DNA from 3 places in the Streptomyces fagopyri genome. Region 1 is predicted to be linked to each of the others. Evidence: riboswitches for the same ligand, from Rfam matches in the RefSeq annotation. Region 1 holds a riboswitch; each other region holds the start of a gene.
What was found. A riboswitch is a leader RNA that binds a small molecule or an ion and turns the genes downstream of it on or off. The one in region 1 is predicted to bind cyclic di-AMP.
Positions count from the first base shown of each region.

Region 1 (10,192 bases):
GGTGCGCTGAGGCGCGTGCCCCGGCGCACCGCCGCCGTCAGGGCCCGCGTGCGCCCCGCGGTCCCGCCCGGCGGCCGCCCACCGATGTCCCGCGGCTCAGGCGACGGTCCCGATCCGCATCTTGATGTCGTCCGGCGACAGGCTGCCCTTGGCCGCCACGTGGTCGCCCGAGGACTCCCCGCGCAGCCGCCGTCCGATCCACGGCACGAGATACTCGCGCGCCCAGTGGATGTCGTCCCGGCGCACCTCGAACGTGCCCCGGGGCGGCAGGGGCGGCCACGGCTGGTCCGGGTCCGCCGGTACGTCGAGGCCGAGGACCTGGCCGGCCCGCAGCGCGACCCGGGTGTGACCCTCCGGCGACAGGTGCAGCCGGTCGCCGTCCCACGCGCGCCGGTCCTGGACCGTCTTCAGGGACCACAGGTCGAGGACCGGACAGCCGTACCGGTCCGCGATGGCCCGCACGTGCCCGTTGTACGTGGCGATCTTGCCGCGCAGGTGCTTCAGCACCGGGACGCCACGGGTGTCGAAGCCGGTCGTCACCATGACGGTGCCCACGGCGGAGGTGAGGTCGGCGACCGCGCGCTCGAAACGCTCCGCGACCTCGTCGGGGTCGGTGCCGGGACGGATGATGTCGTTGCCGCCCGCACAGAAGGAGACCAGGTCCGGGGCGAGTTCCTTGGCCCGCCGGAGCTGGTCGTCGACGACCTGGTCGAGCAGCTTCCCGCGCACGGCGAGGTTGGTGTAGGTGAAGTCGCCCTCCGGCTGCCGGTCCGCGAGCAGTACCGCGAAACGGTCCGCCCAACCGACGAGGGCTCCTTCGGGGCCGGGGTCGCCGACGCCTTCGGTGAAGCTGTCCCCCACCGCCACGTACGACCCGATCACCGCTCTGTTGTCACTCTTCGAATCGTCTGCCACGTCGAGCCATGATTCACCTTGGGATGTGAGCTACGCGACCGTAGGAATGGGTTGACGGGTGGTGATATAAGCCACTCATAAAGAATGGCCGAAATCCGGAATAGGGCTTCCCCAGGCGTGGTTGAACAGCCGACACGCCGCGGGCCGGACCCCTTGCCTCAAGGGGTCCGGCCCGTCGGACGCATGGGGGTGTGTCAGGCGACGACGACACCGTGCGCGCGCAGGTACGCGACCGGGTCCAGGTCCGAGCCGTAGTCAGGCGTCGTGCGGATCTCGAAGTGCAGGTGCGGACCGGTGACGTTGCCGGTCGCGCCGGAGAGACCGACCTGCTGCCCCTCGGTCACGGCCTGCCCCGCGGAGACGGTGAGCGCGGACATGTGGGCGTACTGCGAGTACCGGCCGTCGGCGTGCTGGACGACGACCTGGTTGCCGTACGCGCCGCCCCAGCCGGCCGAGACGACGGTGCCCGCGGCGACGGACCTGACCGTGGTGCCGGTCGGGACCACGAAGTCCACACCGGTGTGGTAGCCGCTGGACCACATGCTGCCGGGCACCTTGTAGCCGGTGCCGATGGTGGCCCCCTCGACCGGCAGGGTGTACCCCGCGTCGGCGGCCTTGGCCGCGGTCGCCGCGGCGGTCCTGGTCGCGGAGGCCGCCGCGACGGCGGGCCGCACGGAGGTCGGGGTGGCGGCGGACGCCGACGACGGCGTGGCGCCCTGTCCCCCGATCGTCAGCTTCAGACCGGGACGGATCACCGTCGGATCGGCGCCGACGACCGCGCGGTTGTCGGCGTAGAGCTTCTTCCAGCCGCCGCTGACGTGCTGCCGGTCGGCGATCTTCGCGAGCGTGTCACCGGCCTTCACGACGTAGGTCTTCGGCGCGGCCTTCTCCGCGGCGCCTCCCGCGGACACGGAAACCGTGGTGACCTTCTGCACGACGGCCGGGACCGCGGCCGCCGGGGCCGCGGCGTGGGCGCAGACGGCCCCCATCAACGGCAGGGCGAGCGCGGCACCACCGGTGCCGGCCACGGCGATCGAACGGGGCAGACGCAGGAACTTGGGGCGACGGTGTTTACCCTTCGCGGGCATGGCTCATTTCCTCTCCGGCGCCTGCGAGGTGAGCTGTCGGGTGCGGACTGGAGATGTCCGGCCGCGCGGCGGCGCGGCTGTACCCCTAGCCGTTCCGGAGACCGGAACAGGCGCGATACCTGTGGGTCCCCCGCTCCTGCCGTGTACGGGTGAGTGCGGATTCCGGGCGGCGGCAGGATTGGGCGTCCGTCCGGATTGAGGGCGAACGTAGGCGAGGGACGAGCGTGCCGACAACTGTGCGCGACCCCCCTACGTGCCTCTTTCTTGATCGATGTCCTGATTGCCCGTCACCCTCCGTGCGCGGAGGCGCCGCCGGCCCGGCGATCCACGCGGCCGCACGGGCACGCCGGGGAAGGAGCGTCGCAACACATCGTCACGTGTATGACGCTGCTCACGCACGTCATCCCATGAGGCCATATTCCGGAGCTAGTTCTACCAAATGCACTAAATCGCACATAACAGTCATCTGTGTCAAAACAGGGCGATCGACCGGTCTGGATCCCAGAGCGGTGCCACGGGCCGCCGGGCGCGCGTGCGCCCTCTGCGTCCCGCCGCTCCGTCGACCGCGTCCCGGCAGGTGCGGCGGCGCCTGTGGACAACTCATGGCCCCCGGAACCGATGTCGTATCGTCGAGAGGCGATTCCCGTCGGCGAGCGACGACGAGCGGTGCCGACGGCCCTATGGGAGGAGCCCCCGTGACGCAGCAGGTCCCGTCGACCGAGCCCGAGCTGGCCGGAGTGCGCAACTTCCGAGACGTGGGCGGCCTGCCCACCGTGGACGGCCGGCGGGTGCGGTCCGGACGGCTGTTCCGAAGCGGTCACCTCGCGCACGCGACGGCGGAGGACGCCGCGTTCCTCTCCTCCCTCGGCCTGCACACCATCTTCGACTTCCGCAACGCCTCGGACCAGAAACTGGAGGGCCCTGACGTCGAGCTGCCCGGTGTACGGAACGTGAACCTTCCGCTCACCGACCCGGCCGACGGCAGCGAGTTCTGGAAGATGGTCCGCGACGGCGAGCTCGACCAGCTCCGTGCCCACCTCGGCGGCGGCCGGGCGGCGGACCGGATGATCGGTTCGTACCGCTCGATCATCACCGAGCGGACGGCCGAGCACTCCCAGGTGCTGCACGCCCTGGCCGAGGACAGCGTGCCCGCGCTGATGCACTGCGCCGCGGGCAAGGACCGCGCGGGCCTGTCCATAGCCGTGACGCTGCTCGCCGTGGGCGTCGAGCGCGACGCCATCGTCACCGACTACCTGGAGTCGAACGCACGGCACCGCCGCTACAAGGTGCAGCGCAACGGCACCTCCGACGCGGCCCGCTCCCCCGAGGTCATGGAGCTGCTCAGCCCGTTGTTCGACGCGCGGGCCGAATATCTGACGGCGGCCTTCGAGACGATCGAGGAGACCTGGGGCGGTGTCGACAGCTACCTGGAGCAGGCCCTGCGCCTCACCCCCGAGCTGCGGGACCGGCTGCGCGACAGGCTCCTCGACTGACGTCCACGCACCGCGCGGCTGTACGGCTGTACGGCTGTACGGCTGTACGGCTGTACGTACGGTCCCAGACCCCCGGTTCTACTGGTTCTACTGGTTCTGCGCCCCCAGCGTGAACAGCAGGTAGATGAAGGCCGCGAAGAGGTGGCCGACAGCGACGTAGATGATCAGCCGCACCCACAGCGCACGGGGGAACTTGTCCTCCATGGACCGCCGGGGGCCGGACTCCGTGGGCTCGGTGGGCTCCGTCATGACATCTCTCCCAGGGTCGGGTGCGCCGTCGCCGGGCCGAGGCACAGCGCGGCGGCGGGGCTCTGCAGCAGGGTGTGTACGAAGAGGAGATCGGCCCCCGCCTGATCGGCGGCGGCTATGCGGTGCGGGGTCAGCGAGTCGAAGTGCGCGCTGTCCCCGGGCGCGAGGATCTGCGTGGTGTCCCCGAGCCGCAGCCGCAGCCGCCCCTGGAGGACGTGCAGCCACTCCTCGCCGGGATGGACGCGCACGATGTCGCCCTGGGAGCCGTACGGGACGTGCACCCGCAGTGCCTGCATCCCGCGGCCCGGGGAGCCGGCCTGCCAGTAGGTCCAGCCGCCCGCCGCGGTCGGCTCCATGTCCGCGGCCCGGACGATCGCGTCACGTTCGGCGACCCTCTCGCCCAGCAGCTCCGAGACCGTCGTACCGTAGATGCGGGCCAGGGCGAGCAGCATCGGGAGCGAGGGCTGGCGCTGTCCCGTCTCCAGCCGGGACAGGTGGGCGGCCGAGAGTCCGGCGGCACGGGCCGCGGCCTCCAGGGTCAGTGAGGCGCTCCGGCGCAGTTCACGCAGTTGCGGCGCGACGACGGGCAGCAGGTCGGCTGTCCCGGGCTCGGGCGGCGTGTCCGCCGCCTCCGGCTCGATGGGGCTCATGCACTCCATTGAGCCGTATCTTTGCCTCTCGGGCAAATTTATTGCCTCACAGGCAAAAGGGCGATGGCGGCACCCGATGGGGCGGCCGACCGCCCCACGCATCCTCGCCCTGCCCCGTCGCGGCACGCGGTCCGGGCGCGTCCGTCCCCGTCCTGTCGGGCGGGCGGTGCCCGACAGGACGGGGACGGACCTGGTCTAGCGGTTGGCGACCGCCTGTTTGACCAGCGTCTTCCCGAAGTCCCACATCAGGCCGCCGCCGCTGTGCGCGTCGTCCATCACGGCGACGAAGGCCTCCATGAACCGGTCCACGTCCCGCTCACCCACGATCAGCGGCGGGATCAGTTTGATCACCTCCAGGTGGTCCCCGGAGACCTGGGTGAGGATGCGGTGCCGCTGCAGCAGCGGGACGACGACCATCTGCGCGAAGAGCCCCTTGCGCGCGGCCTGCAGCATGGTCCAGCGGCTGCGCAGCTTGAGCGACCTGGGCCGCCCGAACTCGATGCCGATCATCAGCCCCCGGCCGCGGACGTCACTGAGCAGCTCGTACGTGTCGACGAGCGCCGCGAGCCGGCTCTTCAGCTGCTCCCCCGTGGCCCGCGCGTTCGCCACGATCTGCTCGTTCTCCATCACCGAGAGCACGGCGAGCCCGGCCGCCATGGCCTGCGCGTTCGCCCCGAAGCTCGCCGAGTGGACGAGGACCCGGTCCATCGACGAGTAGACCTTCTTGAAGATCCAGTCCTTGCCGAGGGTGGCGCCGACCGGCACATAGCCGCCGGACAGCGCCTTGGCCACGCACACCAGGTCGGGTTCCACGCCGTCCTCGTGCTGGTACGCGTAGAAGTCACCGGTCCGCCCCAGACCCGTCTGCACCTCGTCCGCGATGAGCAGCGCCTTGTGCCGGTGCAGCAACTCCTGGGCGGCGCGCAGATAGCCGGGCGGGGCCTCGTGCACGCCCTTGCCCTGGATGGGCTCGACGATGAGTCCGGCGACGTCGCCCCGCTTCAGCTCGCGGTCCAGCGCGTCGAGGTCGCCGAGCTCGACGGCCGTGTCGGGCAGCAGCGGGGCGAACCCGTCCCGGAACCCGTCCTCGCCGTTCACGGACAGCGACCCGGTGGTCAGCCCGTGGAAGGCGTGGGAGCAGTAGAGGATCCTGGGTCTGCCGGTGACGTACCGGGCGAACTTCAGGGCGGTCTCGACGGCCTCCGTACCGCTGTTGGCGAAGAACACCCGGTCCAGGTGCGGGCTGTGGGTGAGCAGCTTCTCCGCCAGCAGTCCCGGCAGCGGCTGGCAGTCGAAGCGGGTGAGGTCGGCGAGCGAGGCGTCCAGGACGTCGTGCAGCGCCTGGCGGACGACGGGGTGATGGCGGCCCAGGCCCATCACCCCGAACCCGGCGAGCATGTCCAGGTAGTCGTTGCCGTCCGCGTCCCAGAAGTGCGCGCCCTCGGCCCGCTCGTACACCTTGTCGAAGCCGATGGTGTGCAGCATGCGCGGGAGCTGGTGGTTCAGGTACTTGGTGTGCAGCTCGTAGCGCTCGGCCCCGCGCTCGGCCAGCAGCGCGCCGAGGTCGAACTCCCGTTTCCCGGAAGGGGTGGTCATTCCTGTTTCTCCTTGGACAACTCGTCCTTGACTGCCAGGGCGGCCCCGATCCGCCCGGCGATCTCGACGGGCGTGAGCCCGATGTCGGCCAGCACCTCCGCGCGCTTGGCGTGCGCGAGGAACTGCTCCGGAATCCCGAACCTCCTTACGGGTACGTCCACTTCCGCGTCCCCGAGGGCCAGTGCGACGGCCGCGCCGACGCCGCCCGCCCGGCTGTTGTCCTCGACGACCGCCACGAGCCGGTGCTCGGCCGCGAGGCCCGGCAGCGCCGGGTCGACGGGTTTGACCCAGCGCGGGTCGACGACGGTGCAGCCGATCCCCCGGGCCGCCAGCAGTTCGGCGGCCTGGAGGCAGACCGGCGCCATGACGCCGACGGCCACCAGGAGGACCCGCGGGGTCGCCGCCGACCGGTGCAGGACGTCGAGGCCGCCGACCCGGTCGGTCGCCGGGATCGCCGGGCCCACCGACTCCTTCGGGAACCGGATGAGCGTCGGCGCGTCGTCGACGGCGACCGCCTCCCGCAGCTGGGCGCGGAGCTGGTCGGCGTCACGCGGCGCCGCGATCCTGAGGCCCGGCACGACCTGGAGGACGGACAGGTCCCACATGCCGTTGTGCGAGGCGCCGTCGACGCCGGTGACACCGGCCCGGTCCAGTACGAAGGTGACGCCGCAGCGGTGCAGCGCGACGTCCATCAGGAGCTGGTCGAAGGCCCGGTTGAGGAAGGTGGCGTAGACGGCGACGACCGGGTGCAGGCCGCCCGTGGCGAGTCCGGCCGCGGAGACCGTGGCGTGCTGCTCGGCGATCCCGACGTCCCACACGCGGTCGGGGAACCGCTCGGCGAACCCACCGAGTCCCACCGGGTGCAGCATGGCCGCCGTTATCGCCACGACGTCCTCGCGTTCCTCCCCGATCCGGACGATCTCGTCGCCGAACACAGAGGTCCAGGAGGGCCCGTTGGAGGGCGCGAGCGGCTCGCAGGTGAGGGGGTCCATCACGCCCACCGTGTGGAAACGGTCCTCGTCGTGGGCGAGCGCCGGTTCGTAACCGCGGCCCTTCTCCGTCAGACAGTGGACCAGCACAGGCCCGTGGAAACGCTTCGCGCGCCGCAGCGCCGACTCCACGGCTCCCGTGTCGTGCCCGTCGATCGGCCCGACGTACTTGAGGCCGAGGTCCTCGAACATGCCCTGCGGTGCGAAGGCGTCCTTGAAGCCCTTCTTGGCGCCGTGCAGGGACTCGTAGAGGGTGGGCCCGACGACGGGGGTGCGCAGCAGTACGTCCTTGCCCCAGGCCAGCACCCTCTCGTAGCTGTCGGTCGTCCGCAGGGTCGCGAGGTGGTTGGCGAGGCCGCCGATGGTCGGCGCGTACGAGCGTTCGTTGTCGTTGACGACGATGATCAGCGGTCGGTCCTTCGCGGCGGCGATGTTGTTCAGCGCCTCCCACGCCATTCCGCCCGTCAGCGCGCCGTCGCCGATGACCGCGACGACATGGCCCTTCTCGCCCTGCACCTGGCGGGCCTTGGCGAGGCCGTCCGCCCAGCCGAGCGCCGTCGAGGCGTGGCTGTTCTCGATGATGTCGTGCTCGGACTCCTCGCGCGAGGGGTAGCCGGACAGGCCGCCCTTGCCGCGCAGCTTGGAGAAGTCCTGACGTCCCGTCAGCAGCTTGTGCACATAGCTCTGGTGACCGGTGTCCCACAGGATGCGGTCGACGGGTGACTCGAAGACCCTGTGGAGGGCGATGGAGAGTTCCACCACCCCCAGATTGGGCCCGAGATGTCCACCGGTCCTGGCGACCGCGTGCACCAGGAACTCCCGGATCTCATCGGCCAGTTCACCGACCTCCGCCTCGGACAGCGCCTTCAGGTCGCGTGGTCCCCGGATCTTCTCCAGAATCGTCACGCTCGGGCCCCCTCTCGATCCGTGGTGATCAACTCACGGTGACGGCCGGTTCCCCGGACCCGACGCCGTCGTTCTCCATCTGCTCGGCGATCTTCATCGCCTCCTCGATGAGGGTCTCGACGATCTTCGACTCGGGCACGGTCTTGACGACCTCGCCCTTGACGAAGATCTGCCCCTTGCCGTTGCCGGAGGCGACCCCCAGGTCAGCCTCCCGCGCCTCTCCGGGGCCGTTGACGACGCAGCCCATGACCGCGACGCGCAACGGGACCTCCATCCCCTCCAGACCGGCCGTGACCTCGTCGGCCAGCTTGTAGACGTCCACCTGGGCGCGCCCGCAGGACGGGCACGAGACGATCTCCAGGCGCCGCTGCCGCAGGCCCAGGGACTCCAGGATCTGGATACCGACCTTGCACTCCTCGGCGGGCGGCGCGCTCAGGGAGACCCGGATGGTGTCCCCGATGCCCTCGGAGAGCAACGCCCCGAAGGCGACCGCCGACTTGATGGTCCCCTGGAACGCCGGCCCGGCCTCCGTGACGCCCAGATGCAGCGGGTAGTCGCAGGCCGCCGCCAGCTGCCGGTAGGCGTTGACCATGACGACCGGGTCGTTGTGCTTGACCGAGATCTTGATGTCCCGGAACCCGTGCTCCTCGAAGAGGGACGCCTCCCACAGCGCCGACTCGACGAGCGCCTCCGGCGTCGCCCTGCCGTACTTCTGGAGCAGGCGCCGGTCGAGCGAGCCCGCGTTGACGCCGATCCGGATGGGAGTGCCCGCCTGGGAGGCGGCGCGCGCGATCTCCTTCACCTTGTCGTCGAACTGCTTGATGTTGCCCGGGTTGACCCGCACCGCCGCGCAGCCCGCGTCGATGGCGGCGAAGACGTACTTCGGCTGGAAGTGGATGTCGGCGATCACCGGGATCTGCGACTTGCGGGCGATCGTGGCGAGGGCGTCCGCGTCGTCCTGTGTGGGACAGGCGACCCGGACGATCTGGCAGCCGGACGCGGTGAGTTCCGCGATCTGCTGCAGGGTGGCGCCGACGTCCGACGTACGCGTCGTCGTCATCGACTGCACCGAGACGGGTGCTCCTCCCCCGACCGCCACCGGTCCGACCTGGATCCGCCGTGACACCCGGCGCTCCGCGATCGGTCGGACCGGCACCTCGGGAAGGCCCAGGGAAACGGCGGTCATGACGTCACCCGCGGCTTTCCGTGAACGTCTCGCGGGCGGCGCGCAGGGACTCCTTGAGGGAGCCCATGGTGGCGAGGACGGCCGTCGGCTCGTAGCCGCAGTGCGCCATGCAGTTCGCGCACCGGTCGTCCTTGCCCCGGCCGTAGGAGTCCCAGTCGGTGTCCTCCAGGAGCTGCCGGTACGTCTGGACGTACCCGTCGCTCATCAGGTAGCAGGGCTTCTGCCAGCCGAAGAGCGAGTAGCTGGGGATCGCCCACGCGGTGCACGGGAAGTCGACCTTGCCCTCCAGGAAGTCCAGGAAGAGCGGGCTCTGGTTGAGGCGCCAGCGGCGCCGGTTGCCGCCCGCGAAGGCCTTCTTGAACAGCTCCCGGGTCTGCTGCACACCGAGGAAGTGCTCCTGGTCGGGAGCCTTCTCGTAGGCGTAGGCGGGCGAGAGCATCATCTCGTCCACCTTCAGGTCGTCATTGAGGAAGTTGAGCACCTCGATGATGGTCTGCGGGGTGTCGGTGTTGAAGAAGGTCGAGTTGGTGGTGACGCGGAAGCCGCGCCGCTTGGCCTCCTTGATGGCCTCGACCGCCTCGTCGAAGACGCCTTCCTTGGCCACCGACTCGTCATGACGCTCGCGCAGTCCGTCGATGTGCACGGCCCACGCGAAGTACGGCGAGGGCTTGAACTTGTCCATCTTCTTGCGCAGCAACAACGCGTTGGTGCACAGGAAGACGAACTTCTTCTTGGCCACCAACTGCCGCACGATCTCGTCGATCTGCGGGTGCATCAGCGGCTCGCCGCCCGCGATGGACACCATCGGCGCACCGGACTCCAGCACGGCGCCCACGGCCTGGGCCACCGGCATACGCTGCTTGAGCACCCCTGCCGGGTGCTGGATCTTGCCGCAGCCCTCGCATTTGAGGTTGCACGCGAAGAGCGGTTCCAACTCGACGATCAGCGCGAACTTGTCCCGCTTCCTGAGCTTCTGTTCAAACAGGTACGCAGCGACCTTCATGGACTGCCGAAGCGGCATGGCCATCTGGCTCACCTCCGAGGGAGCAGCAAAGAACGGTGCCATTCAAAAAAAGCGGGAAGGATGGCACGAAGAACACGGAAAGCTGATATTCCACCG
Region 1 covers NZ_CP045643.1:1,864,846-1,875,037, forward strand. The annotation lists gene GFH48_RS07930 (TetR/AcrR family transcriptional regulator) at 1-10, shown strand, start outside; gene GFH48_RS07935 (SGNH/GDSL hydrolase family protein) at 97-882, opposite strand; gene GFH48_RS07940 (M23 family metallopeptidase) at 1,110-2,003, opposite strand; cyclic di-AMP (ydaO/yuaA leader) riboswitch at 2,007-2,165, opposite strand; gene GFH48_RS07945 (tyrosine-protein phosphatase) at 2,699-3,496, shown strand; gene GFH48_RS07950 (DUF6126 family protein) at 3,584-3,700, opposite strand; gene GFH48_RS07955 (helix-turn-helix domain-containing protein) at 3,742-4,395, opposite strand; gene GFH48_RS07960 (aspartate aminotransferase family protein) at 4,591-5,991, opposite strand; gene dxs (1-deoxy-D-xylulose-5-phosphate synthase) at 5,988-7,886, opposite strand; gene ispG (flavodoxin-dependent (E)-4-hydroxy-3-methylbut-2-enyl-diphosphate synthase) at 7,915-9,072, opposite strand; gene hpnH (adenosyl-hopene transferase HpnH) at 9,077-10,099, opposite strand; gene GFH48_RS07980 (phosphorylase family protein) at 10,105-10,192, opposite strand, start outside.

Region 2 (10,192 bases), 3.6 Mb from region 1:
CCCCGCGGCGGGTCGCCGAGTTCGCGCCGCGGGTGCAGGAGCTCACCGACCAGCTCATCGACCGGTTTTGGGAGAGGGGCTCCGCCGACCTCATCCACGAGTTCGCCTTCCCGCTCCCCATCTACGCCATCTGCGACCTGCTGGGCGTTCCCCGTGAGGACCAGGACGACTTCCGGGACTGGGCGGGGATGATGATCCGGCACGGCGGAGGGCCGCGGGGCGGGGTCGGACGGTCCGTCAAGAAGATGCGCGGGTATCTGGGCGAGCTCATCCACAAGAAGCGCGAGGCCCTTCCCGACGTGCCCGCGCCCGGCGAGGACCTCATCTCCGGTCTCATCCGCGCCTCCGACCACGGCGAGCACCTCACCGAGAACGAGGCCGCCGCGATGGCGTTCATCCTGCTCTTCGCCGGGTTCGAGACGACGGTGAACCTGATCGGCAACGGCATGTACGCGCTCCTCACCCATCCCGGGGAGCGGGCGCGGCTGCAGACCTCCCTCGCCGCCGGCGAGCGGGGCCTGCTGGAGACGGGAGTCGAGGAACTCCTGCGCTACGACGGCCCGGTGGAGCTGGCCACCTGGCGGTTTGCGACCGAGGCGGTGCGCATCGGCGGACAGGACATCGCGCCCGGCGACCCCGTGCTCGTCGTCCTCGCGGCCGCGGACCGTGACCCGGCCCGGTTCGCGCGGCCCGACACGCTGGATCTCTCCCGACGTGACAACCAGCACGTCGGATACGGCCACGGCATCCACTACTGCCTCGGCGCGCCGCTGGCCCGGCTGGAGGGGCAGACCGCGCTGGCCGCGCTCCTCACCCGGCTCCCCGACCTCCAACTCGCGGTCGATTCGGCTGATTTGCGATGGCGCGGTGGCCTCATTATGCGTGGATTGCGCACACTTCCGGTGGAGTTCACGCCTGGTCGGTAGCCATGCGGCAGTCGTACGTGCTCGCGAGGCGGCTGTCGTGGTGTGCCGCGGTGGTGGCGGCAGAGTATGGAGGGTCCGGCCGCGAAAAGGTGACGATCCCTCAACTCTGTGATCTTCACGTGATCTGCGCTGCATCTACTTGTGACAAGTGATCGGGTGCGGCTACGTTCACCCATCAACGCGGCTCATCAGCCGCGTAGTCACCCGCTGTCACGTGAAAGGCTCTCGCATGCTCTCCGGGAACGGCCGCCATCGTCGCCCCCGTCAGGCTCCGGCCCTCATCGTCGCGGCAGGGGTGACGGGATCGGCCATCGCCATCCCGTTGCTCGGCGCCGCCAGCGCGAACGCGGCCGACGGCACCACGTGGGACCGGGTCGCCGAGTGCGAGAGCGGCGGTCAGTGGAGCGCCGACGACGGCAACGGGTACTACGGCGGGCTGCAGTTGACCCAGGAGAACTGGCAGAGCTACGGCGGCCGCATGTACGCGCCGAGCGCCGACGAGGCCAGCCGGTCGCAGCAGATAGCCGTCGCCGAGCGGGTCCTGGCCGACCAGGGCCTGGCCGCCTGGCCGACCTGTGGCCCGCTCTCCGGACTCAGCAAGGGTTCGGGCGGCGTCTCGGTCGACACGGGCGTGGCCGGCGACTCGTCCAGTTCATCCGATTCATCCACTTCATCCGATGAGTCCGACTCCCTGTCGGACTCGCTGGGGATCGGGGCCTCTTCGTCCGACTCCTCCCGGTCCGACTCACCCTCGACCGATTCGTCCTCGGGTGGGACCGGGAACAGAACGGAGTCGGACACCTTCTCGGGCGAGGGGTCCGGCAGCGCCGGTGAGACGGACAGTGCGGGCGCGAGGTCGACGAAGGGTGGCGAATCGGGCAACTCGGGCCAGGGTGGCGACGCTTCGGCGACACCCGAGGGGACCGCGAGCGGCGCCGGGCGTCACCGCGGCGGCGGTGCCGCCGAGAACTCCGCGGGCGACACGGCGGAGGGCCGCGGCGACGACTCCGCCGGCCGGCACGCCTCACGCGACTCCGACGCCTCTCGTGACGTCATCGACGGCTCGTACGTCGTCCGCACCGGAGACAGCCTCTCGGCGATCGCCGACGCCCTTGACCTCGAAGGCGGATGGGCCGGGCTCTACGCCGGCAACGAGAAGACGGTCGGTGTCGACCCGGACCTCATCCTCCCCGGTCAGAGCCTTGCAGTTGATGCCGAATCGGGCGAAAAGTAGCGGGAGTTCACGTCACGGTTCGCCGGGTAATGTCCGGTTTGGCGGAAGTGAGAGATGGATCTCAAAGGCCCTGATCGTCTTTGAAATTCGGCCGATCGACTGCTTACGGTCATCACCGCTCGCCACAGCGGGCCCCGACGGTCGCAACGCCGAATCCTGCCAGCGGCCGTACGGGAACAGTCGACGCGTCAAGCGCCGTAGGCAGGAGCGGGGGACCCAAGGTAAGCGCCGGGCCCGGTAGTTGACCGGGAGCGGCTTGGGGTGAAGACGTGCGCCGACGGCGCACGGCCGGGCACTCACCCGCCCGAACCCGACAGCTCACCTCGCAGGCGTCGGTGAGGGGATCACTCGATGCTGTTTTCCAGCAAGGGCAAGCACCGCCGTCCGTCCAAGGCCACCCGTGTCGCCACGCTCGCCGGGGTCACCGGTGTCGCCATCGCCGCTCCGCTGATGGCGGCCGGCAGCGCCTCCGCCGCCACCGCGTCCGAGTGGGACGCCGTCGCCCAGTGCGAGTCCGGCGGCAACTGGTCGATCAACACCGGCAACGGTTACTACGGCGGCCTGCAGTTCTCGGCCTCCACCTGGGCCGCGTACGGCGGCACCGCCTACGCCTCCACCGCGGACAAGGCCTCCAAGTCCCAGCAGATCACCGTCGGCGAGAAGGTCCTCGCCGCGCAGGGCAAGGGTGCCTGGCCGACCTGCGGCACGGGCCTGTCCGGCGCCGCGTACACCGGTGGTGCGGCCGCCCCGGCCAAGCCTGCCGCCCCGGCCAAGCCGTCCACCTCCACCGACACCCACTCGTCGGACACCGCCGCCTCCCGTTCCTCCGAGCGTCCGGCGGCGAAGAAGACCGTCTCCACCCCGACCGGCAAGAAGGTCAAGAAGGGTGACGGCGAGTACAAGGTCGTCAAGGGTGACACCCTCAGCTCGATCGCCGAGAAGAAGAAGGTCAAGGGCGGCTGGCAGCACCTGTTCAAGCTGAACAAGGACATCGTCGACGACGCGGACTTCATCTACCCGGGGCAGCAGCTCCACCTCGGCTGAGGCGGCACGCCCCTCGGATGTGAGGGGCCACCCCCGTCCCCACGGGCTCCCGCTCCGGTGCGTCTTCCCCCGTACGCACCGGAGCGGGGCTTTTTGTTTCAGAGGGGAACAATATTTACCCTCAGTTCTGCTCAAGGGGTGGTCGAGCGGCTGGCCGATCGCCCCGAGCCGGTTAGGCTCATCCCGCGGAGCCGAACGCGGCCCCGTGCAGTGCGGGCCCCGCGGGCCCGCGTACCCGCGTCACATCCCAGAAGGAGATGCTCGTGCCGTCCATCGACGTCGTCGTAGCCCGGGAAATCCTGGACTCCCGAGGCAACCCCACGGTCGAGGTCGAGGTCGGCCTCGACGACGGCAGCACGGGTCGTGCCGCCGTCCCGTCCGGCGCCTCCACGGGTGCCTTCGAGGCCATCGAGCTCCGTGACGGTGACCCCAACCGTTACCAGGGCAAGGGTGTCGAGAAGGCCGTCCTCGCCGTCATCGAGCAGATCGGCCCGGAGCTCGTCGGCTACGACGCCACCGAGCAGCGCCTGATCGACCAGGCCATGTTCGACCTGGACGCGACCGACAACAAGGGCTCGCTGGGCGCCAACGCCATCCTCGGCGTCTCGCTGGCCGTCGCGCACGCCGCCTCCGAGGCGTCCGACCTCCCGCTCTTCCGCTACCTGGGCGGCCCGAACGCGCACCTGCTGCCCGTCCCGATGATGAACATCCTGAACGGCGGGTCGCACGCCGACTCGAACGTGGACATCCAGGAGTTCATGATCGCCCCGATCGGCGCGGAGTCCTTCTCCGAGGCGCTGCGCTGGGGCGCCGAGGTCTACCACACCCTCAAGTCCGTCCTGAAGTCCAAGGGCCTGTCCACCGGCCTCGGCGACGAGGGCGGCTTCGCCCCGAACCTGGAGTCGAACCGCGCCGCGCTCGACCTCATCCTCGAGGCCATCAAGCAGGCCGGTTACGTCCCCGGTGAGCAGATCGCGCTCGCGCTCGACGTCGCCGCGTCCGAGTTCTACAAGGACGGCAAGTACGAGTTCGAGGGCAAGTCCCGCTCGGCCGCCGAGATGACCGAGTACTACGAGGAGCTCGTCTCCGCGTACCCGCTCGTCTCCATCGAGGACCCGCTGTACGAGGACGACTGGGCCGGCTGGAACGTCATCACCCAGAAGCTCGGCGCGAAGGTCCAGATCGTCGGCGACGACCTCTTCGTCACCAACCCCGAGCGCCTCGCCCGCGGCATCGAGGAGGGCTCCGCGAACGCCCTGCTCGTCAAGGTGAACCAGATCGGCTCGCTGACCGAGACCCTGGACGCCGTCGAGATGGCCCAGCGCAACGGCTTCAAGTGCATGATGTCCCACCGCTCCGGTGAGACCGAGGACGTCACCATCGCCGACCTGGCCGTCGCGGTGAACTGCGGCCAGATCAAGACCGGCGCCCCGGCCCGCTCGGACCGCGTCGCCAAGTACAACCAGCTGCTGCGCATCGAGGAGATCCTCGACGACGCCGCGGTGTACGCGGGCCGCTCGGCCTTCCCGCGCTTCAAGGGCTGACCCCGGCAGGGTTAAGGCTTAGCCAGTCGCACGTACGTCCTCGTACCCGGTCCCGTACCGTGTGCGGGGACGTACGCACGTGTGAAGGGGAGGCGGGGACATGGCCGTGAAGGACCGGGACCGGTTCTCCACCGCGACCCGGCTGCGGCTGCTCGGCGAGCAGACGGCGGCCCGGGTCTACCGCTCCCAGACCAAGCGTCAGGCCCGGCGCTCGCGGCTGACGGGCCGGGCCGCGCTGCTGGCGCTCGTCGTCTGCTCCCTGATCGTGGCCCTCGCGTACCCCATAAGGCAGTACGTGTCCCAGCGCGCCGAGATCGCCGACCTCCAGCGGCAGCAGGAACAGGCCCGCGCCCGGGTCGAACAGCTGCGGGACCTGAAGGCACGCTGGCAGGACGACGCGTACGCGGAGCAGCGGATCCGGGAACGGCTGCACTATGTGATGCCGGGTGAGACCGGATACGTCGTGATCGACCCGGACGCGGCGAAGCAGTCGCGGACGGACCGGGGGGCGGCGGCCCGCCCCTGGTACGCCAACGTCTGGGACGGCGTCGACAAGTCCGACCGCGCCGACCGGTGAGCCGGCACGGACCGGTGAAACGACAGAGAAAGTGACTTGAGCACAGGCATGGAAACGCCCCCGCCGCCCACCCCGCGGACCGAACCGACCGACGCGGACGTCGAGGCCTTCAAACAGCAGCTCGGCCGTCCGCCGCGCGGGCTGCGCGCGATCGCGCACCGCTGTCCCTGCGGTGAGCCGGACGTGGTGGAGACGGCGCCCCGGCTTCCCGACGGGACGCCGTTCCCGACGACGTACTACCTGACGTGCCCCCGCGCGGCCTCCGCGATCGGCACGCTGGAGGCCAACGGCGTCATGAAGGAGATGACGGACCGTCTCGCCACCGACCCCGAGCTGGCCGCGGCGTACCGGGCCGCCCACGAGGACTACATCGCGCGCCGCGACGCCATCGAGGTGCTCGCCGGGTTCCCGAGCGCGGGGGGCATGCCGGACCGGGTGAAGTGCCTGCACGTCCTGGTGGCGCACTCCCTGGCCGCGGGTCCCGGGGTGAACCCGCTGGGCGACGAGGCGATCGCGATGTTGCCGGAGTGGTGGCGCAAGGGTGCGTGTGTCGTTCCCTCGGGGGCCGCGTCCGGCGGTCCCGAGGAGTCCCCGGCCGGGGCCTGACCATCCCTACCAGGGGGCTCCGCCACCAGAACCCCGGCCGGCCTTGAGGGCCTTGTCCTCGATCGCCGGACGGGCTGAGGGTGCGGGCCGGTGCCGGAAGGTTGCGGGCGGGCTGGAGAGGTCGGCTCGGGCTGAGCGGTGTTCCGGGCGAGCTGCGGGTGCGGGCCGTGCATTTCAGCCCGTCCGGCGTTTTGAGGACGAGCCCTTCGGGCGAGCGGGGGTCCAGGGGGCGCGGCGCCCCTGGCGGGGGTCCGGGGCGGAGCCCCGGGGATGGGACGGGTAGGGGCGGCGGGGGCGAAATAGGCTGGGACGGCTCGACGCCGGAATCGGAAACCACCACAGGAGACCACAGCTCATGACCAGGGTCGCCGCCATCGACTGCGGTACCAACTCCATCCGTCTCCTCGTCGCCGACGCGAACCCGGCGACAGGCGAACTCGTCGACCTGGACCGCCGCATGACGATCGTCCGGCTCGGCCAGGGAGTCGACCGCACCGGCCGCCTCGCCCCCGAAGCCCTGGACCGCACCTTCGCGGCCTGCCGCGAGTACGCCGCGGTCATCAAGGAACACGGCGCGGAGCGAGTCCGCTTCGTCGCGACCTCAGCCTCCCGCGACGCCGAGAACAGGGACGAGTTCGTACGCGGCGTCCTCGACATCCTGGGCGTCGAGCCCGAGGTGATCACCGGTGATCAGGAGGCCGAGTTCTCCTTCACGGGAGCGACGAAGGAACTCGGCGGCCGGGACGACCTCGCCAAGCCGTACCTGGTCGTGGACATCGGCGGCGGCTCCACCGAGTTCGTCGTCGGCGACGACCACGTAGGCGCCGCCCGCTCCGTGGACATCGGCTGCGTACGGATGACCGAGCGCCACCTGGTGCACGCCGGCGTGGTGAGCGACCCCCCGGCGCCCGCGGAGGCCGACGCGATCCGCGCCGACATCGAGGCCGCGCTGGACCTCGCGGCCCGGACGGTCCCGCTGGGCGAGGCCCGCACCCTGGTCGGGCTCGCCGGTTCGGTCACCACGGTCGCGGCCATCGCGCTGGACCTCCCCGCGTACGACTCGGCCGCCATCCACCACTCCCGCGTCCCGCGCGAGAAGGTCCGCGAGATCACCGAACGGCTGCTGCGCTCCACCCACGCCGAACGGGCCGCGATCCCCTCGATGCACCCCGGGCGGGTCGACGTCATCGCCGCGGGCGCCCTCGTCCTGCTCGCGATCATGGAGCGGACCGGCGCGGAGGAGGTCGTCGTCAGTGAGCACGACATCCTCGACGGGATCGCGTGGTCCGTCGCCTGACCGCGCCGACCGCCGACCGCCGACGGCCGACCACCGGCCGCTGACCTGGGGTCCGGGAACGTCGGCTACTCGCTGGTAGCCTCCCCTGAGCAGGCCCGATAACGTATGAGCGGGCGCAAGGGGCCATTCGGGCCCTCTCTGCGACACGCCGTCGGAAAACTTCGTGAAGTTCTTCACAAGGAATTCGGCCCTGATGGGCGACGACTGGGCCACTCGGGTGCCGCGGGGGTGCTCGCCGGTCTCGGGGCGATGCTCACCGGAGCGTTCCGGGAGTGTTTCCGGCAGGTGAAGTCGGGCAGTGGTTCGATGTACTCGAACGCGCGGAGTGGCAGCTCACGGGCTCTTGACAACGGTCCGGCCCGAACGCTGGTTCCCCCGTGGGGACATGACCTGTGTCACGTGAGCCGCGCAGTGTAGCAGAGGGGGCACCCAAGCTTGTGAAGGGGCGCACGAGCGACCCCCGAGGGGCGGGTGGATACTCGATGGCATGAGCACCACGGAGCGTCCCAGGATCCTCGTAGTAGGCGGTGGGTACGTAGGCCTGTACGCAGCTCGGCGCATTCTCAAGAAGATGCGCTACGGAGAGGCGACCGTCACGGTCGTCGACCCCCGGTCGTACATGACCTACCAGCCCTTCCTCCCCGAAGCCGCCGCCGGCAGCATCTCCCCGCGGCATGTCGTCGTCCCACTGCGACGCGTGCTGCCCAAGGCGGAGGTTCTGACCGGTCGGGTCACCACCATCGACCAGGACCGCAAGGTCGCCACGATCGCCCCCCTCGTGGGTGAGGCGTACGAGCTGCCTTTCGACTACCTCGTCATCGCGATGGGCGCGGTCTCCCGCACCTTCCCGATTCCCGGACTCGCCGAGCAGGGCATCGGCATGAAGGGCATCGAGGAGGCCATCGGCCTGCGCAACCACGTTCTCGAGCAGTTGGACAAGGCCGACTCGACCACCGACGAGGAGGTCCGCCGCAAGGCGCTGACCTTCGTCTTCGTCGGCGGTGGCTTCGCCGGTGCGGAGACCATCGGCGAGGTCGAGGACATGGCCCGCGACGCGTCGAAGTACTACGGCAACGTGTCCCGTGAGGACATGCGCTTCATCCTCGTCGACGCCGCGGACAAGATCCTTCCCGAGGTCGGCCCCAAGCTCGGCCAGTACGGCAAGGAGCACCTGGAGTCGCGCGGGGTCGAGATCTACCTCTCGACCTCCATGGACTCCTGCGTCGACGGTCACGTCGTGCTGAAGAACGGCCTCGAGGTCGACTCCGACACGATCGTGTGGACGGCGGGCGTCAAGCCGAACCCGGTCCTCTCGCGGTTCGGTCTGCCGCTCGGCCCGCGCGGCCACGTGGACACGCAGACCACGCTGCAGGTGCAGGGTACGGACTACATCTGGGCCGCGGGCGACAACGCCCAGGTGCCGGACCTCGCCGCCCGCAAGGCCGGTGTGGAGAACGCCTGGTGCCCGCCGAACGCGCAGCACGCGCTTCGTCAGGCCAAGCTGCTCGGCGACAACGTGATCTCCGGTATGCGGGGCTTCCCGCAGAAGGACTACAGCCACTCCAACAAGGGTGCTGTCGCGGGCCTCGGCCTCCACAAGGGCGTCGCGATGATCGTCATGGGCAAGACGAAGATCAAGCTCAAGGGTCGCCTGGCGTGGTACATGCACCGTGGCTACCACGGTCTCGCCATGCCGACGTGGAACCGGAAGATCCGCGTCTTCGCGGACTGGACGCTCGCCACGTTCCTGAAGCGTGAGGTCGTCTCGCTCGGTGCCATGGAGACTCCGCGTGAGGAGTTCTACGAGGCGGCGAAGCCGGCGCCGGCTGCCGCCGCGGCCGCTCACGCGGGCGCCAAGACCGAGGAGCGGGCCAAGGCCTCCTGACCCGCGGTCGGCCACTGGTCCACCTGCTCCACCTGTTCAGCCTGTTCAGCCCGAAGGGGCCTCCCGCCATCCGTGGTGCGGGAGGCCCCTTCGGCGTGCGCCGTAGGGGCCGGGTGTTCCCCGGAGGCTCTGCCCCGGATCCCGGATCCCGGATCCCGGATCCCGGCTTCGGCCCGGACGGACTTGTCCTCAAGCGCCGGACGGGCGGGGGATGTGGACCTGTGCCGCACGGCGCGCGCCCGACCCGCCTCCTGGGGGCTGCCGCCCCCGGACCCCCGCATCGGCCTGAACGGCCTCGTCGTCAATCGCCGGACGGGCTGATGGTGCCGGCCCGGGCTGGAGGGTTGCGGGTGGGTTGGGGATGCGGGGTTCGCGCTGGAAGGCGGGCGGCGAGGGCATGCTCTTCAGCCCGTCCGGCGTTTGAGGACGAGCCCTTCGGGCGAGCGGGGTCCAGGGAGCACGGCGCCCCTGGTGGGGGTCTGGGGGCCGAGCCCCCAGGGGAGGGACGGGTCGGGCAGGGGCGGCGGGTGCGAGAAGCGTGGCGGCTACAGCTATTTTGCTGAGCTGTAACGCGGAAGGGGGACTGCGCACGAGGCCGGTTGGTGTTTACGTGGTGTTGGAGCGTTCGGGAGTGTTGTCTCGGAGGTGTACGCCATGCAGGACGCCGCGCCGCGGCTGAAGAGCCTTGTCGAGCAGTTGCTGGGTGCCCCGTTGCCGGTGCGTGTTCGCGCCTGGGACGGTTCGGAGGCGGGCCCGCCCGGGACCCCCGTTCTCGTGGTGCGCAACCGGCGCGCCCTGCGCCGGCTGCTGTGGAAACCGGGCGAGGTGGGGCTCGCCCGCGCCTGGGTCTCCGGCGACCTCGCCGTGGAGGGCGACCTCTACACCGCCCTGGACCGGGTGTCGGGGCTCATCTGGGACCGGGGCGAGGACGCACGGGGCCTCGTGGAGGCGCTGCGCGACCCCGAGGTCCGCGCCGCCGCCCGGGGACTGGTCAGGATGGCCGGGTCCCCGCTGCCGCCCGCCCCGCCCCGCGAGGAGGTGCGCAGACGCCGTCACCTGCACACCAAACGCAGCGACCA
Region 2 covers NZ_CP045643.1:5,479,195-5,489,386, forward strand. The annotation lists gene GFH48_RS23645 (cytochrome P450 family protein) at 1-926, shown strand, start outside; gene GFH48_RS23650 (transglycosylase family protein) at 1,156-2,160, shown strand; cyclic di-AMP (ydaO/yuaA leader) riboswitch at 2,344-2,507, shown strand; gene GFH48_RS23655 (LysM peptidoglycan-binding domain-containing protein) at 2,512-3,204, shown strand; gene eno (phosphopyruvate hydratase) at 3,462-4,748, shown strand; gene GFH48_RS23665 (FtsB family cell division protein) at 4,849-5,325, shown strand; gene GFH48_RS23670 (DUF501 domain-containing protein) at 5,374-5,931, shown strand; gene GFH48_RS23675 (Ppx/GppA phosphatase family protein) at 6,287-7,228, shown strand; gene GFH48_RS23680 (NAD(P)/FAD-dependent oxidoreductase) at 7,716-9,113, shown strand; gene GFH48_RS23685 (SAM-dependent methyltransferase) at 9,768-10,192, shown strand, end outside.
Region 2: another riboswitch for cyclic di-AMP. It lies ahead of GFH48_RS23655 (LysM peptidoglycan-binding domain-containing protein); the one in region 1 lies ahead of GFH48_RS07940 (M23 family metallopeptidase).

Region 3 (10,192 bases), 3.1 Mb from region 1:
ATCCGCAGCTGCCGCTCCGGGGCCTCGGACAGCATGGCCAGGATGGAGTAGTAAAGGTGGGGCATGCCGGCCTCCGCCTGGAGCTGCCGGTCGATCGTGTCCTCCAGGAGCGAGGCGGCGGCGACGTACGAGCGCCAGGCGCGTTGCTCGGCGGGGGTGAGCCAGCGGGTCGTCATGCCGTCAGTCTAGGTATTGTTTAAAACTTGAACCACTACTGAACGCCCATCTGAGTCACCAGCAGCACCAGAGCGCAGAGCTCGGAGCCGGAGGCAGCGTCCCATGCCCCATCCCTACGTCCTGTTGTCCGCCGCCGTCTCTCTCGACGGCTTCCTGGACGACACCGGCCCCGAACGGCTGCTGCTCTCGGGTCCGGCCGACTTCGACCGGGTCGACGAGGTGCGGGCGTCCAGCGACGCCATCCTGGTCGGCGCGGGCACGATCCGCTCGGACAACCCCCGGCTCCTCGTCAACTCCGCCGAGCGGCGGGCGGCCCGGGTCGACGCGGGCCGCCCCGCCTACCCGTTGAAGGTCACCGTCAGCGGGTCCGGGGACCTCGACCCCGACGCGCGGTTCTGGCACACGGGCGGCGAGAAGATCGTCTACACCACGGACAAGGGGGCCGCACGGGCCGCCGACGCCCTGCGCGGTCCGGCCGTCGACGTGGTCTCGACGGGGGCCGAACTGGACTGGCGCACCGTGCTCGAACACCTTTACGGCGTTCGGGGGGTGCGACGCCTCATGGTCGAGGGCGGCGGACGGGTGCACACCCAGCTCATGGGCCAGGGCCTGGCCGACGAGCTGCAGCTCGCCGTCGCGCCGCTCTTCGTGGGCCAGGCGGACGCGCCACGGCTGTTCGGACCCGGGGGATACCCGCCCGGGCGGATGCGGCTGGTGGAGACCCGGGCGGTGGGAGACGTCGTCCTCATCCGCTACGTCCCCACGGCACCCGGCACCGGTGCGCTCGCCACCGCCGCGGACCGGCGGTGGCTCGGCGTGGCGTGCGAGCTGGCCGCGCTGTGCCCCCCGTCACGGACCGCGTTCAGCGTGGGCGCGGTGGTGGTGGCCGCGGACGGCACCGAGCTGGCCCGCGGACACTCGCGGGAGGGGGGAGACCCGGTCGCCCACGCCGAGGAGGCGGCACTCGCCAAGATCGCCGCCGGGGATGCGCGGCTGGCGTCCGCCACCGTCTACAGCAGCCTGGAGCCCTGCGCCCGGCGGGCCTCGCGGCCCGCGCCCTGCGCCCGGCTGATCCTCGACGCGGGGGTGCGCAGGGTGGTGACCGCCTGGCGGGAGCCGGACACGTTCGTCGCGGGCGCGGACGGAAGCGGGCTGCTGGCGGCCGCGGGGGCGGACGTCGTCGTGCTCCCGGAGTTCGCCGAGCGGGCCGAGGCGCCCAACCGGCACCTTCTCGGCGCCGGCTAGCGGAGGGGTTCCCGCGGCCGGGTCGCCCGGCCGCGGGCGTCGCGGTCGGGGGTCGGGGGGCCTGCCCGTGGGGCGTGCGTGAACGGGTGTGCTCGGGGGGTCGAACATGGCGTACACTGGTGTCAACGACGCGGGGTGGAGCAGCTCGGTAGCTCGCTGGGCTCATAACCCAGAGGTCGCAGGTTCAAATCCTGTCCCCGCTACTGAAGGCCAAGGGCCGGAACTCGGATTCACGAGTTCCGGCCCTTGGTGTTTCCGGCCCTTCTCAGCGATTCCGGACCTTTCCCTTCCCTGGTGTTTCCCGTCCTCGCCTTTTTGGCGCGCGCCACCGGAAACGGGGCCGTCGCCCGGTCGGGCCACACCGCTGGCCGCCTCCCCCCGCTGCGGGAAACCTGGACGGGTGGGGCAACGAGGACGTGCGCAGCGGGCCGAGCGGCCCTACGGCCGGCCGGGCGGACGGCTGCCCGGTGCCCCCGTGCCCGATCCCGGGCCGGCCGGCGAGCCGCCACGGGTTCCGGTCGGGACGGAAGCGCGCCGGATCTCCGGCGCCTCGACCCTGGTACGGGCGCTGCCGGTGCTGCTCGTCGTCGTCGCGGTGGTCTACGACGTCCTGACGCCCCCCGACTTCACCGCGGCCCCGCTCTTCACGGCCGCCCCGCTCGTCGCCGCGCCGCTCTTCTCACTGCGCGGCACCTTGCTCACGGGGGCCCTGACGCTGGCCGCGCTGCTCGCGATGCGGCTCAGGTTCGGTCTGCGCCTGGGGATCGGCTCGATCACCGAGGTCGTCACGGTGGCGACCGTCGTCGTCCTCGCCGTCCTCATCAACGTCCTCGCCCGCCGCTCGGACGAACGGCTCGCCTCGGCCCGCCAGATCGCCGAGGCGGCGCAGCGCGCCGTGCTCCCGGAACCCGAGGGGCGGATCGGCGGCCTGGAGGTCGCGGCGCGCTACGAGGCCGCCCAGGAGGGCGCGTCCATCGGCGGCGACCTGTACGCGGTGCAGGACACACCGCACGGCGTACGGCTGGTGGTGGGCGACGTCCGCGGGAAGGGCATCGGCGCGGTGGCCGCCGTGGCGGTGGTCATCGGGGCGTTCCGGGAGGCGGCCGAGCAGGAGGCGACGGTCGAGGCGGTCGCGCGGCGGCTGGAACGGGCCCTGGCCCGCGAGGGCACCCGGCGCGAGGACCCGGACGCCTTCGAGGGCTTCACCACGGCCGTCCTCGCGGAGGTCCCGCACGACGGCGACGTGGTGCGGATCGTCAACCGCGGCCATCCCTCACCGCTGCTCCTGCACGCGGACGGCACGCTGGTCACCCTCGCCGCCGCGGATCCCGCGCTGCCGCTCGGCATGGGCGAGCTCGGATCCTGGCCCGACCGCACGGAGACGGTGGACTTCCCGCCCGGCTCCACGCTGCTGGTCCACACGGACGGGCTGTCCGAGGCGCGCGACGGCCGGGGCGACTTCTACGAGCCGGCCGAACGGCTCGCGGGACGGACCTTCCGTGACCCGGACGCCCTGCTGGCCGAGCTCGCTGCGGGGGTCCGCCGGCACACCGGTGGCGCGCTCTCGGACGACATGGCACTGCTCGCCGTACGGCGGCCCGGGCGGACGGCCGAGTTCCTCGGCCCTTGTCACGAGGGGTAGTCGGACGCTGTCCCTCCGCACGGCGCCTGACGCACCGTCAGAACGAGTGGCGGAAACAGGTCCGGTCGACTCGCCCGGTTTCCCTCGGTCATGCCCCGTAAGTCCTGGCCAAGAGTGCGCAATGATCAGCACGAACGGCTTGGAATCCGGTACCCGCGTCTATTAACGTTCGATAACGCAGCGCGGTTGTCCCAGCCGTCACAAGAGATGGCTCCGTGCGCACGCGCCGAATCCCGCGAGGGAACCGGGGAACCACCAACTTGGGGTGAATCGAGCGTCTTTCACGGTGGAGACACCGTGGGGTGACGCGCGTAGGAGACCTTCCTGCTCCGAACCCGTCAGCTAACCCGGTAGGCGAGAAGGAAGGAAAGGAGCGCGCCCACGTGGCGTCCAACCGGCCTGCCCAGGCCTCTTCGTTCGCGCCGAACGACATCCAGACATTCGGGTACGACCGCGGCGACGACGAGGGCCCCTGGGAGGAGTGGAATCCCACCGCGGATTCCGTCGCTCCCGTCCGCGGCCGGCACCGCGTCTCCAAGCAGCGCGGAGGCGGACTCGCCCGCAGCTCCACCGTTCTCGGCGTCGGTGTCCTGGCCGCCGTCGGCGCGGGTGGCATCGCCACCGCCGCGCCCGGCAAGCCGCCCGTGTCGATCTCGCTGCCCGACCTCTCCTCGGTCACCCAGTCGGCCAAGGCCCTGATATCCGACGGCGGTTCCAGCACGCCGAAGGGCTCCTCCACCCCGCTCACCGGCGCCGGCCTCACCACCGCCGACGCCGCGCAGGGCAACGCGGACGCCGGTGAGGCGCTGCGTGCCCGGATCATCGAGCAGGCCGAGTCCCAGCAGGACCAGGTCGACCGTGCCGCCCAGAGCGCCGCCGAGACCGCCGCCGCGAAGAAGGCGGTCGCGCTGGCCGCCGAGCAGCAGGACAAGGCCGAGGCCAAGGTCGCCGCCGACAAGAAGAAGGCGGAGGACGAGGCCAAGCAGAAGGCCGAGACCGCGCGCCTCGCGGAGCTCGCGAAGAGCTACTCGCTGCCGACCTCCTCGTACACCCTGACCTCCCGCTTCGGCGACGCCGGATCCATGTGGTCCTCCGGTTACCACACCGGTCTCGACTTCGCCGCCCCCACCGGCACGCTGATCAAGGCGGTCCACAGCGGCACCGTCACGGAGGCGGGCTGGGCCGGCGCGTACGGCTACCGGACGATCCTCACCCTCGACGACGGCACGGAGCTGTGGTTCTGCCACCAGTCGTCGATCAGCGTCAGCGTGGGGCAGAAGGTGGCCACGGGCGACGTCATCGGACGGGTGGGCGCGACCGGCAACGTGACCGGGCCGCACCTCCACCTGGAGGTCCACCCCGGCGGCGGTGACGCGATCGACCCGATGGCGTGGCTGCACAGCAAGGGCATCAACCCCTGAGCCAACACCCGCCATGAGTACGGCGGGTGCGGAATGCAGTCGTCCGGTACGGCTGTTGCAATGGGGTATGACACCTCTCCGCAAGCTCGGTTCCTCAGACCTCGAGGTCTTCCCGCTCGCCCTCGGCGGCAACGTCTTCGGCTGGACCGCCGACGAGGCGCAGTCCTTCGCCGTCCTCGACGCGTACACGGCCGGGGGCGGCAACTTCGTCGACACCGCGGACAGCTACTCGGCGTGGGTGCCCGGCAACAAGGGCGGTGAGTCCGAGACGATCATCGGCAAGTGGTTCGCCGCGCGCGGCAACCGCTCCGACGTCGTCCTCGCCACCAAGGTCGGCGCCCATCCGCAGTACAAGGGGCTGGCCCCGGACACCATCAGGGCGGCGGCCGACGCGTCACTGCGCCGGCTCGGCACGGACCACATCGACCTCTACTACACGCACTTCGACGACACCTCGGTCCCGGTCGAGGAGATCATCGGCACGCTCGACGAGCTGGTCCGGGCCGGCAAGGTCCGGGAGATCGGCGCCTCCAACCTCTCCGCCGAGCGGCTCGCGGAGTCCCTGGAGTTCTCCGACCGCGAGGGCCTCGCGCGCTACACCGTGCTCCAGCCCCACTACAACCTCGTCTCGCGCGACACCTACGAGGGCCCGCTCCAGGAGGTCGCCTCCCGGACCGGACTGGCCGCCGTCCCGTACTTCGCCCTCGCCGCCGGCTTCCTCACCGGCAAGTACCGTCCCGGCACGTCCGTCGACTCGGCGCGGGCCGAGGGCGCGGGCAAGCACCTGGAGACGGAGCGGGGCCCGCGGGTCCTCGACGCCCTCGCCGAGATCGCCGGGGCCCATGACGTCGCGGTCGCCACCGTCGCCCTCGCCTGGCTCGCCGCCCGGCCCACGGTCGCCGCCCCGATCGCCTCCGCCCGGACGGTCGACCAGCTTCCGGCGCTGCTCGCGGTCGCGGACCTGACACTCAAGGACGACGAACTGGCGCGGCTGACGGAGGCGTCGGCCTGAGCGATCCGCGCCGCGGCCGGCGCCCCGCTCAGGACCGGTGGGGGTCGTACGCCGGGTGGGGCGCGGCCGGGTGCGGGTGGGTCCGGCCGTCCCGGCCGGACGGCTGCACCGGCACATAGCCGTAGCCGTAGCCGTAGGGGCCGCCGGGGCCGTATCCGTAGCCGTACGTGGGCCACGGCGGCCGCACCGGTACGACGGCCGGGGCGGTCACCCGTGCCGCGTACGCGAGGGAGGGGCGGGCGACCTCCCGGCGGCGCCACAGCTCATGGAGCAGCTCCCGCTCCCGTACGACGAAATCCGCGCCCGCGCGGCCGCTCCGCCCCCGGTGCCGCAGGAACGCGAGCGAGGTCGCGCAGGCCTCGTACCGCGCGACCGACCGGGCCGCCGACCTGCCGAAGTGATGGGTCGCGTACTGACGGGCGAGCCGGCGCGCCCGCATCGAACCGAGCGCGTACGGCTCCGGCGGGGTCAGCCACCCGGCGACGGCGTACGCCGGGAGTTCGGCGCGGACGGTCCGCAGCTCGCGCTGCCGCGTCCAGATGACGAGGAAGGTGAGCACCCCGAACGCCGGCACCATGAACGTGCCGTACACCGCGAAGAACCCGTACTCCCCGAAGCCCGACGAGCCGTTCCACATCGCGTGCATGCCCATCGCGAGCAGCAGTCCGACCACGGGCAGCAGGACACGGCGCAGCCGCCGGCGCTCGGCGGACAGCGCCGCGACGCCGAAGCCGATGCCGGTGAACACGGTGAACAGCGGGTGCGCGAAGGGCGCCATCACGACCCGGACGAAGAAGGTCGCGGCGGTGACGGAGGCCAGTCCGCGCTCGCCGCTGAGCTGGTCCGTGCCGAAGGCGTTGCCGAGGTAGAGGATGTTCTCGGTGAAGGCGAAGCCGGTCGCGGTGACCCCGGCGATGACCACGCCGTCGACGATCCCGGTGAAGTCCCGTCTGCGGAACAGGAAGACCAGCAGGACGGCCGTGGCCTTGGCGGTCTCCTCGACGATCGGGGCTATGACCGTCGCGCCGAGCGTGTCCGCGTGCGAGGGGTCGGCGGTGGCGGTCGCTATCCACCGGGTCGCGAAGCTGTTGGCGACGATCGCTATCAGCGCCGCCGCGCACGCGCCCCAGGCGAACGAGAAGAGCAGGTTCCGCCAGGGGCCGGGCTCGACCCGGTCCAGCCAGCGGAACGCGGCGAGCAGGAGCGGGACGGGCAGCACGGCGAGGCCGAGGCCCACCAGGAAGCCCTCGGTGCCGGTCTGCTGGCGCACCATGGCCAGGATGACGAGACCGGAGAGCGCGAGCAGGGTGCTCAGCGCGCCGTAACGCACCCAGGTCCGCTGCCACCAGTGCGGGTGCCGCGGCGCACCGGCGGCAGGCGCGGCGCCGGGGTGCGTGGGGTACGCGGGAAAGGTGGCCACGGCATTGACCCTAACGAGGCAGGGGCGGTGCCCACGACGGTGCCGGAGGCGGTCCGCGGGGGTGTCAGTCGCCCGGAGTGTGCTGCTCCCGGTGGTGTACGCGCCGGAAGAGGAGGTCGTTCACCACATGACCCTTCTCCAGCCCCTGGCCCTCGAAACGGGTCAGCGGCCGGAAGCCCGGACGGGGCGCGAAACCGCCGTCGGTCGCGGTGTTCTCGAAGTCCGGATGCGCGGTCAGCACCTCCAGCATCTGTTCGGCGTACGGCTCCCAGTCGGTCGCGCAGTGCACCAGGGCGCCCGGCGCGAGGCGGGTCGCGGCGAGGTCCAGGAACTCCGGCTGGATCAGCCGGCGCTTGTGGTGGCGCTTCTTGGGCCACGGGTCGGGGAAGTACACGCGCAGGCCGCCCAGCGAGTCCGGCGGGAGCATCTCGCGGAGCAGGATGATCGCGTCTCCGTTGGCGACCCTGATGTTGGACAGCCCGTTCTGGTCCGCCAGGTTCAGCAGGTTGCCCTGGCCGGGGGTGTGCACGTCGACGGCCAGGATCCCGGTCCCCGGGTCCTCCGCGGCCATCCGCGCCGTGGCCTCGCCCATTCCGAACCCGATCTCGAGGACGACGGGAAGGTCGGCGCCGAACAGTTCGGCCAGGTCGATGATCCGCTGCCCGTCGATGTCGAGACCCCACTTGGGCCACAGCCGCTGCAGAGCATCCGCCTGCCCGGCGGTCACCCGGCTCCGGCGCGGCTGGAAACTCCGGATCCGCCGCTCGAAGTGAGACCCGGCGGGATCGGCCTTCGGACCGTCGGGGAAGCGGGGCTCGCCCTTGGCACGGGGGTGCTCCCGCGGGGGTTCGCCGACGGGGTGGGGCTCTTCGGGGGAGCTGCTCAGGAACTCAGACACAATGCGACGATTTTACGACCGAGCCGGAGTCGTACCGTCCGTCTCGTGCTGGGGGCCGCCGCCCCCAGACCCCCGCATCGGCCCGAACGGCCTCGTCCTCGAACGCCGGACGGGCTGAAATGCCCCGCCCGCCCGCCCGCCCGCCCGCCCGCCCGTCCGCCCGTCCGCCCGCCCGCCCGTCCGCCCGCCCGTCCGCCCGCCCGCCCGCCGGCCCAGGAGGCGACCCACCCTCCAGCAAGTCCGCCACCTTCCGGCGCCGGCCCGCACCCTCAGCCCGTCCGGAACGCCTCAGCAAGGACCCGCCTCCCCAGCCCGTCCGCCACCTTCCGGCGCAGGCCCGCATCTCCGGCCCCTCCGTCACCTTGCAGCGCGGGCCCGCACCCTCAGCCCGTCCGGCGCTTGAGGACGAGCCCTTCGGGCGATGCGGGGGTCCAGGGGGCGGCGGCCCCTTGGCGGGGTCCAGGGCGGAGCCCCGGGGTCGGGTCGGGCAGGGGCGGCGGGGGCGAGATCCCTCAGGTGGCCGCCAGCGCGGCCAACGCCCGCCGCGCGACCTCTCTCCCGATCGGCAGAGCCGCCGTCGCGGCGGGCGACGGCGCGTTCAGCACATGCACCGTCCGCACCCCCTCCTTGATCAGGAAGTCGTCCACCAACGTCCCGTCCCGCAGCACCGCCTGCGCCCGCACCCCCGCCTCCGCGGGCAGCAGATCGTCCATCGTCACCGCCGGCAGCAGCCGCCGCACGGCCCTGGTGAACGCCTTCCTGGACACCGACCGCCGCAGCTCCCCCGCCCCGTACCACCAGTGCCGCCGTGCCATCCGCCACGACCCGGGCCAGGCCAGCGTCGTGCCCACCTCACGGGGACGGATCACCCCCCACCCGTACCCCTCCCGGGCGAGCGCCGGTACGGCGTTCGGCCCGACGTGGACGCCTCCGTCCATCCCCCGGGTGAGATGCACCCCGAGGAACGGGAAGGCGGGGTCCGGCACGGGATACACGAGCCCCCGCACCAGCTCGGGCCGCGCCAGCGAGTAGTACTCGCCGCGGAACGGCACGATCCGCATCCCGGGGTCGTCCCCGGCGAGCCGCGCGATCCTGTCGCACTGGAGGCCCGCGCAGTTGACCAGCACCCGGGCCCGGACGATCGTGCCGTCGCCGGTGAGGACGGCGACTCCGAGGGCGTCCCGCCGGTCGACGCGGACGACCTCGGCCCCGTACCGGATCTCCGCGCCGGAGGCCTCCGCGAGCTGCCTGGCGACCGCGACGTAGTCGCATGTCCCCGTCGTGCCGACATGGATCGCGGCGAGCCCGCGGACCTCCGGCTCGTACTCGGCGATCTGGGCGCCGCCCAGCTCGCGCACCGGGATCCCGTTCTCCCGGCCGCGCTGCACGAGGGCGTGCAGGCGGGGCAGCTCGGCCTTCTCCGTGGCGACGATCAGCTTGCCGGTGACGGAGTGCGCGATGCCGTACTCCGCGCAGAACTTGACCATCTCGGCACCGCCGCGCACCGCGTACCGCGCCTTCAGCGAGCCGGGCCGGTAGTAGATCCCGCTGTGGATCACCCCGCTGTTGTGTCCCGTCTGATGCCGGGCGGCGTCGGGCTCCTTCTCCAGCACGGTCACGCGCGTGCCCGGCGCGGCGCGCGTGATCGCGTACGCCGTCGACAGGCCTACGATCCCGCCGCCGATCACCAGCACATCGCAGTCGTGCACGATCCGCACCTGCTTCACCTCCCGGCTTCGATAGTGCACTGCGCCACTGACAATGCCCTCAAACCCGGAAAGCGCCGCGAAGATCGCACAGAAGGACGAGCGGACGCCGCGTGCGTGCGGGGACGGGGCGAGCCCGTGTCCCGCGGGGGCTCACCCCGTCCCCGCACCCCGGAGCGGATCCGGTCTACGCGGGAGCCATCAGCAGCGGTCGTGCGCGCTCCCGCAGTTCCACCACGCGCGGTTCGTCGCCGTACGGCTCCAGCCGGTGGAGCAGGTCCTTCACGTACTCGGTCGTGCGCGCCGAGGAGATGCGTCCGGCGACCTCCACCGCCCGTACGCCCTGCTCGCACGCCGCGTCCAGATTGCCCGACTCGAGCTCGGCGACCGCCGACACCACCAGACGCAGACCGTGGGAGCGGACGAACTCCTCCGTCGGCTTCGACAGCGCCTGCTCGGTGAAACGGCGGACCTGGCGCGGCGCCTTGAGGTCGCGGTAGCACTCCGCCGCGTCGGCGGCGAACCGGTCGTAGGAGTAGAAGCCGAGCCAGGACGGATCGTGGTCGCCGTCCCGGGCCCGCTCCAGCCAGCCCTCCGCGGCCCGCAGCGCCCCGCCGGCCGCGTGGGCGTCCCCCGCACGCGCGTGGGCGCGCGCCTCGACGAGGCGGAAG
Region 3 covers NZ_CP045643.1:4,954,795-4,964,986, forward strand. The annotation lists gene GFH48_RS21340 (MarR family winged helix-turn-helix transcriptional regulator) at 1-176, opposite strand, end outside; gene GFH48_RS21345 (dihydrofolate reductase family protein) at 280-1,422, shown strand; tRNA gene GFH48_RS21350 (tRNA-Met) at 1,552-1,625, shown strand; gene GFH48_RS21355 (PP2C family protein-serine/threonine phosphatase) at 1,823-3,064, shown strand; cyclic di-AMP (ydaO/yuaA leader) riboswitch at 3,279-3,436, shown strand; gene GFH48_RS21360 (M23 family metallopeptidase) at 3,448-4,485, shown strand; gene GFH48_RS21365 (aldo/keto reductase) at 4,553-5,497, shown strand; gene GFH48_RS21370 (PrsW family intramembrane metalloprotease) at 5,526-6,917, opposite strand; gene trmB (tRNA (guanosine(46)-N7)-methyltransferase TrmB) at 6,982-7,815, opposite strand; gene lhgO (L-2-hydroxyglutarate oxidase) at 8,328-9,563, opposite strand; gene GFH48_RS21385 (MFS transporter) at 9,709-10,192, opposite strand, start outside.
Region 3: another riboswitch for cyclic di-AMP. It lies ahead of GFH48_RS21360 (M23 family metallopeptidase); the one in region 1 lies ahead of GFH48_RS07940 (M23 family metallopeptidase).